DNA from 3 places in the Pseudomonas serboccidentalis genome. Region 1 is predicted to be linked to each of the others. Evidence: predicted binding sites of a transcription regulator. Region 1 holds the regulator's gene; each other region holds the start of a gene.
The links. Region 1 encodes sigma-54, which starts transcription at its own class of promoters, with help from an activator protein. Its sites were predicted from a motif close to ANTGGCATNNANNTTGCTNT; they were not measured.

Region 1 (2,265 bases):
ATCTCCGTCGGCGACATCAAGCAGATCATCCACCACCTCAAGGCCAAGGGCATCGGCGTACTAATCACCGACCACAACGTCCGCGAGACCCTGGATATCTGCGAAACCGCGTACATCGTCAACGACGGTCAACTGATCGCCGAAGGCGACGCCGAGACCATCCTGGCCAACGACCTGGTCAAGGAAGTGTACCTGGGCCACGAGTTCCGCCTCTAAAGCGCGAGCGCATTCGGCCAGCCGTCCGGGCGCTGTAACGTTGAAGCTGATTTTTTATACGCTTTTATTGTTACAGCGCTCTGGGCAGATACGACGCTTCAAAGATGTTCACCGCGCTTCGATGCGATGCGTCAACAAAGTTTTATACGCTTTTATTGTTACAGCGCTCTAGGCAAACACGACAGTTTCAGGCATATAATTTGCTTAAGTTTGGCGCTCCGGCGCCCTGTAGTGGATGGCGCATGCGCGCCGGCGAATAAGGTGTTTAGCCCCTGCCATGAAACCATCGCTAGTCTTGAGAATGGGCCAGCAGCTGACGATGACACCGCAGCTGCAACAGGCCATCCGCCTGCTCCAATTGTCCACCCTGGACCTGCAACAGGAAATCCAGGAGGCCCTGGAATCCAACCCGATGCTCGAACGCCAGGAAGAAGGCGACGACTTCGACAACTCCGATCCTTTGGCCGACAACGCCGAACAAAAAACCAACACCGAGATTCAGGAACCCTCCTATCAGGAAACCGCCCCGACGGTGGACAACCTGGAGGACGGCGAATGGAACGAGCGCATCCCTAACGAATTGCCCGTCGATACCGCCTGGGAAGACGTTTACCAGACCAGCGCGAGCAGCCTGCCCAGCAGCGATGACGACGAGTGGGATTTCACCACCCGCACCTCTGCCGGGGAAAGCCTGCAAAGCCATCTGTTGTGGCAATTGAACCTGGCGCCGATGTCCGACACCGATCGCCTGATCGCCGTGACCCTGATCGACTGCATCAACAATCAGGGCTACCTCGACGAAACCCTCGAAGAAATTCTCGACGCCTTTGATCCGGAGCTCGATATCGAGCTGGACGAGATCGAAGCCGTCCTTCACCGCATCCAGCAGTTCGAACCGGCCGGTATCGGCGCGCGCAACCTCGGTGAGTGCCTGCTGCTGCAATTGCGTCAGCTGCCGGCCAAGACCCCGTGGCTGAACGAAGCCAAGCGTCTGGTCAGCGATTACATCGATCTGCTTGGCAGCCGCGACTACAGCCAACTGATGCGGCGCATGAAGCTCAAGGAAGATGAACTGCGCCAGGTCATCGAACTGGTGCAGAGCCTCAATCCGCGCCCGGGTTCGCAGATCGAATCGAGCGAAGCCGAGTACGTGGTGCCCGACGTCATCGTGCGCAAGGACAACGAACGCTGGCTGGTCGAGCTGAACCAGGAATCGGTGCCCCGCCTGCGGGTCAACGCCCAGTACGCCGGGTTCGTGCGTCGTGCCGACACCAGCGCCGACAACACCTTCATGCGCAATCAGTTGCAGGAGGCGCGCTGGTTCATCAAGAGCCTGCAAAGCCGCAATGAAACCCTGATGAAAGTCGCCACACAGATCGTCGAGCACCAACGCGGCTTCCTGGAGTACGGTGACGAAGCGATGAAACCGTTGGTCCTGCACGACATCGCCGAAGCGGTCGGCATGCATGAATCGACGATTTCCCGGGTCACGACCCAGAAATTCATGCATACCCCACGCGGTATTTATGAACTGAAATACTTTTTCTCCAGCCACGTCAGCACCTCCGAAGGCGGCGAATGCTCGTCCACGGCGATCCGCGCGATCATCAAAAAACTGGTTGCAGCGGAAAATCAGAAAAAGCCGTTGAGTGACAGCAAGATCGCTGGTTTACTGGAGGCACAAGGCATTCAGGTGGCTCGCCGCACCGTCGCCAAGTACCGCGAATCCCTCGGGATCGCGCCTTCGAGCGAACGCAAGCGGTTGATGTAAGCCACGTTACAGCGTTCCAGTGGCAGGCTATCCGGCCTGCCGCTTTATGCACTGGCAACGAAGGAGAAGCTGTATGCAAGTCAACATCAGTGGACACCAACTGGAAGTGACCGAACCTCTGCGCACCTACATCAACGAGAAACTCGAACGATTGGAGCGCCATTTCGACAAGATCACCAACGTGCAAGTCACGATGTGCGTCGAAAAGCTGAAGCAGAAAATCGAAGCCACCTTGCATATTCCCGGCAGCGAAGTGGTCGCCAACGCAGAAGATACCG
Region 2 (2,265 bases), 2.0 Mb from region 1:
AATTGTCGATGAGGTGTTCGAGCGCGCGGAATGCCCCAGTGATGACGAGGCCGCACGCCTGATCAAGGAACGGCTCCTGCCCGTCGCCGCCGAACTGGACATGAACGATCTGGAAGGTCGTACCGCCGATGCCGGGGTGAAAAGCCTGAAAACCCAGAACAGCATCGAAATCCGCAGCATCACTCCTATCTGAAATTCTTCTTGTCACCTGCTGTGCCAGGCCTTGGCAGCGCCTCTATCTTGGGGCTACTCTGCAAGTGAGATCAGCGAACCAATCGCTAAGGTCTGGTCTTGTCAGCTACATGCTTGTTTCCCGCCGGCAACCCGGTTGCCGATGTACTTTGGCCTGTAAGGCCCGGGGCGGGAATACGGAAAGTCTATCCATCTATCCGAGGGGGACGATTCATGAGCACAGCCTATCAAGAAGACATCAACAGCAATGTGCTGCGCCGCATGAAAGAAGGCGGTTTCGACTTTTCCCGATTCCATCCCATCGAGTTCTACGCCATTTTCCCGGACGAGGAGCGGGCGCGCAGGGCGGCAGGCAAATTTCGCGGTGAGTCCATCAATGCCCAGGTCAGTGCGCGCGACGATGGTGCCTGGTCGCTGGAATTGAGCAAAGTGATGTACGCAACCTATGACGACATTGGCGATTTCGAGCAGGGTTTCTCTGCCGTGGTCGAGCCGCTGGGCGGCATCATCGAAGGCTGGGGCGTGAAGCAGGAGGTGCGCAGTCGCTACCGTCTGAACTGATCTCTTGCATGAACGTAAGCAACGGCTGGCCTTTGGGTCGGCCGTTGTTGTTTTTGAAAATCAAAAGATCGCAGCCTTCGGCAGCTCCTACAACCCATCATCTGTAGGAGCTGCCGAAGGCTGCGATCTTTGGCTTTTGCTTTCAAAACGTTTCAAACAGGCAAAAAAAAGCCACCGGAGAGGGTGGCTAAAGGGAAGACCGATAAGGAGAGGAACCGGTCAGGGTTAAGGCTTTGCGGGCTGCGTTGGTAGTGCGGATCAGTGGGGCTGAAGACTTCTGCGTAGAGGTTCGTTCAGCGAATGCACGGATTATCCGTAGCTGACGCCGAGCAGTGAAATCAACTCTGACTATGCTGGTGATAGGCGACCGCACTGCGTCGCAATGAGGCGGGGGCGATCAGGTCGGGGCATTTGCCGCACAGGAATGGTGCGGTGTTGCTGACGTGAATATCCAACCGATTGAAATCAAAGCGTTTATGCCGATGGCACGGGCCTTGCGAAGGCCTGTAGGTCCGGGTGACAAGGAGTACGGCATGATCCGCACCTATTTTGATGAAATGTACGATGCCGGCGGCCAGGTCCGCCCGCATTACCGGGAGTTCGCCCGCTGGCTGGCCGATACGCCTGACGAGTTGCTGGCACAACGGCGACGCGAGGCCGATCTGCTGTTCCACCGGGCCGGGATCACCTTCACGCTCTATGGGGACGAGCAGGGCACCGAGCGCCTGATTCCTTTCGACACCATTCCGCGCAGCATTCCCGCCAGCGAGTGGCGGATCGTCGAGCGCGGCTGTATCCAGCGGGTCAAGGCGTTGAACATGTTCCTCGCCGACCTCTATCACGAGCAGCGCATCATCAAGGCCGGGATCATCCCCGCCGAACAGGTGCTGGCCAACGAGCAGTACCAGTTGGCGATGCAGGGTCTGGACCTGCACCGGGACATCTATTCGCACATCTCCGGCGTTGATCTGGTGCGCGATGGCGACGGCACTTACTACGTGCTCGAAGACAACCTGCGCACTCCCAGCGGCGTCAGCTACATGCTCGAAGACCGCAAAATGATGATGCGTCTGTTCCCCGAGCTGTTCGCCGCCCAGCGCATCGCGCCCATTGACCACTACCCCAACCTGTTGCTCGATACCCTGAAGAGCTCCAGCCCAATCGATAATCCGAGCGTGGTGGTGCTGACGCCCGGACGCTTCAACAGTGCGTTCTTCGAACACGCCTTTCTGGCGCGGGAAATGGGCGTCGAACTGGTGGAGGGCGCGGACCTGTTCGTGCGTGATGACAAGGTTTTCATGCGCACCACCGACGGGCCGAAAGCGGTGGACGTGATCTATCGGCGTCTCGACGACGCGTTCCTCGACCCGCTGGCGTTCCGCCCGGACTCGATGCTTGGCGTGCCGGGGCTGTTGTCGTCCTATCGCTCCGGCAACGTGGTGCTGGCCAATGCCATCGGCACCGGCGTGGCGGACGACAAATCGGTGTACCCGTTTGTCACCGAGATGATCC
Region 3 (2,265 bases), 1.3 Mb from region 1:
CGACGACGCCTGCAGTGCCTGCGACGAGTTGTAGTTGCCGGCCAGCGAGCTGACGGTGCTGTTGAGGGTGGTGATGCCCTCAAGGCTGCTGAACTGCGCCAACTGCGCAACGAAGGCGCTGTTGTCCTGCGGATCGAGCGGGTTCTGGTTCTTCAGCTGGGTCACCAGCAATTGCAGGAACGCGTCCTTGCCCAGTGCCTGGCCGCCGGTGGCGCTGTTGGTCGCCGAAGCAATGCCACCGGTGGTCGAACTGGTCTTTTTCGACGAGTTCGCCAGGATGTCATTCATGCTCAGGCTGCTGGTGGTATCGGTAACGCTCATGGCAGTCGCCCCTTATTACTGACCGAGGGTCAGTACCTTCTGCATCATGGTTTTGGCGGTGTTCATCATTTCGGCGTTGGTCTGGAACGACCGGCTCGCGGAAATCATGTCAGCCATTTCTTCCACCACGTTGACGTTCGGGTAGTAGACGTAGCCCTTGGCGTCGGCCGCCGGATGGTTCGGCTCGTAACGCGCTTCGAGGTTGCTCTGGTCTTCGACCACACCGAGCACCTGCACGCCCTGCCCGGCTGCGTCCTGGCTCTGGAACAGCGAGTTGCTGCCGCTGTTCTGGCCGCCCTGGAACATGGTGGCGAATACCGGGTGACGGGCGCGGTAGGTCTGGTCGATGCTCGACGAGACGGTTTCGGCGTTGGCGATGTTCGAAGCCACGGTGTTCAGACGCGTGGTTTGTGCGCTCATGCCGCTGCCGGCAATGTTGAAAACGCTGGACAGGGACATGGATTACTCTCCGCGCAGGGCTGACACCAGCCCTTTGAATTTGCTGTTGAGCAGGGTGAAGCTGGCCTGGAAGCCGACCGCGTTTTCCGCGTAATTCGACTGTTCAAGCTGGGCGTCCACGGTGTTCTGGTCGATCGAAGGCTGCATCGGCGTGCGATACATCAGCGACTCATCGCCATTGCCCAGGCCTTCAGCTTCGATGTGACGGCTGTTGGTCATGTTCAGGGCGATGGTGCCGTTGGCGTTCTTCTGGGTCTGTGCCTCAAGCACTTTGGAGAAGTCCAGATCCCGAGCCTTGTAGTTCGGGGTATCGGCGTTGGCGATGTTGTTGGCCAGCACTTCGGCACGCTGGGCGCGGAAGCCCAATGCCTTTTCGTGAATGCCGAGCGCTTTATCGAAGCTGATGCTCATGTCGGGAACCTTCGGGTGACCGGTTTTTCGTACCTGAGCTTTAGCAAGCCCCGTGCCAAACAGAAAAACCCCCGTAAACCGGGGCTTTGCGAGAAGTCGGCAACGCGGCAATGCCAGAAAAGCGGCAACCGGTTTCCGCTGGCTGCCGCTTTTCTGCCGCTTCGTCCTGTTAACACCTCCCCCTGCAGGAGCTGCCGAAGGCTGCGATCTTTTGATCTTGATCTTGAAAAACAAAATCAAAAGATCGCAGCCTTCGGCAGCTCCTACGTGAAGCATGCGGCAAAAAAAAGGAGCCCCTGAGGGCTCCCTTCTTTTGCCACATGCTTCACTTGGCCTGGTAAATGATCCCCGGGCTGCACTGGACCATCTGGTAATGATCCGGCAAACCGTTCAGCGCTTCGGAGGCGCCCAGGAACAGATACCCGCCCGGCTTCAGCGTGCTGTGAATGCGCAACAGGATGTCCTTCTTCACCTCGGCGGAGAAGTAGATCAGTACGTTGCGGCAGAACACGATGTCGAACTTGCCCAGGCTCGCGTAGCTGTCGAGCAGGTTGAACGAACGGAATTCCACCCGGTTCTTGATCGGCGCCTTGATCACCCAGCGCCCCGGCCCTTTCGGGTCGAAGTAACGCTGCAGACGGTCGGCGGACAAACCGCGACCGATCGCCAGGCTGTCGTACTCGCCGGTCTTGCAGTTGGTCAGCATGCTGCCGGACAAGTCCGTGGCAACGATCTGCACGCCCATCTTCAACTGGCCGAGATTGCTGCGCTCGAACTCATCGATCGACATCGACAGCGAATACGGTTCCTGACCCGACGAGCACGCCGCCGACCAGATCCGCAGACGCTGGTTGGGACTGGCCTTGATCGCCTCGGGCAGCACCTTGTTCTTCAAGACCTCAAACGGATAGGTGTCACGAAACCACAGGGTTTCGTTGGTCGTCATGGCATCGACCACCTGCTCGCGCAAACCGCTGCGCGGCTGGGTCTGGATGCGCTGTACCAGCTCACCCAGGGACTTGATGCCTTGCTGCTCCATCAGTTTGTTGAGACGGCTCGAGACCAGGTACTGCT

Region 2: a site for sigma-54 is predicted at 1,235-1,254, ahead of NN484_RS10450 (circularly permuted type 2 ATP-grasp protein). Genes of this name have one in related genera too.
Region 3: a site for sigma-54 is predicted at 1,232-1,251, ahead of flgB (flagellar basal body rod protein FlgB). Genes of this name have one in related genera too.

The regions. Positions count from the first base shown of each region.
Region 1 covers NZ_CP101655.1:226,809-229,073, reverse strand. The annotation lists gene lptB (LPS export ABC transporter ATP-binding protein) at 1-216, shown strand, start outside; gene NN484_RS00905 (RNA polymerase factor sigma-54) at 494-1,987, shown strand; gene hpf (ribosome hibernation-promoting factor, HPF/YfiA family) at 2,061-2,265, shown strand, end outside.
Region 2 covers NZ_CP101655.1:2,253,742-2,256,006, forward strand. The annotation lists gene NN484_RS10440 (hypothetical protein) at 1-193, shown strand, start outside; gene NN484_RS10445 (ribonuclease E inhibitor RraB) at 406-753, shown strand; gene NN484_RS10450 (circularly permuted type 2 ATP-grasp protein) at 1,287-2,265, shown strand, end outside.
Region 3 covers NZ_CP101655.1:4,914,067-4,916,331, forward strand. The annotation lists gene flgD (flagellar hook assembly protein FlgD) at 1-321, opposite strand, end outside; gene flgC (flagellar basal body rod protein FlgC) at 337-780, opposite strand; gene flgB (flagellar basal body rod protein FlgB) at 784-1,191, opposite strand; gene cheR (protein-glutamate O-methyltransferase CheR) at 1,517-2,265, opposite strand, start outside.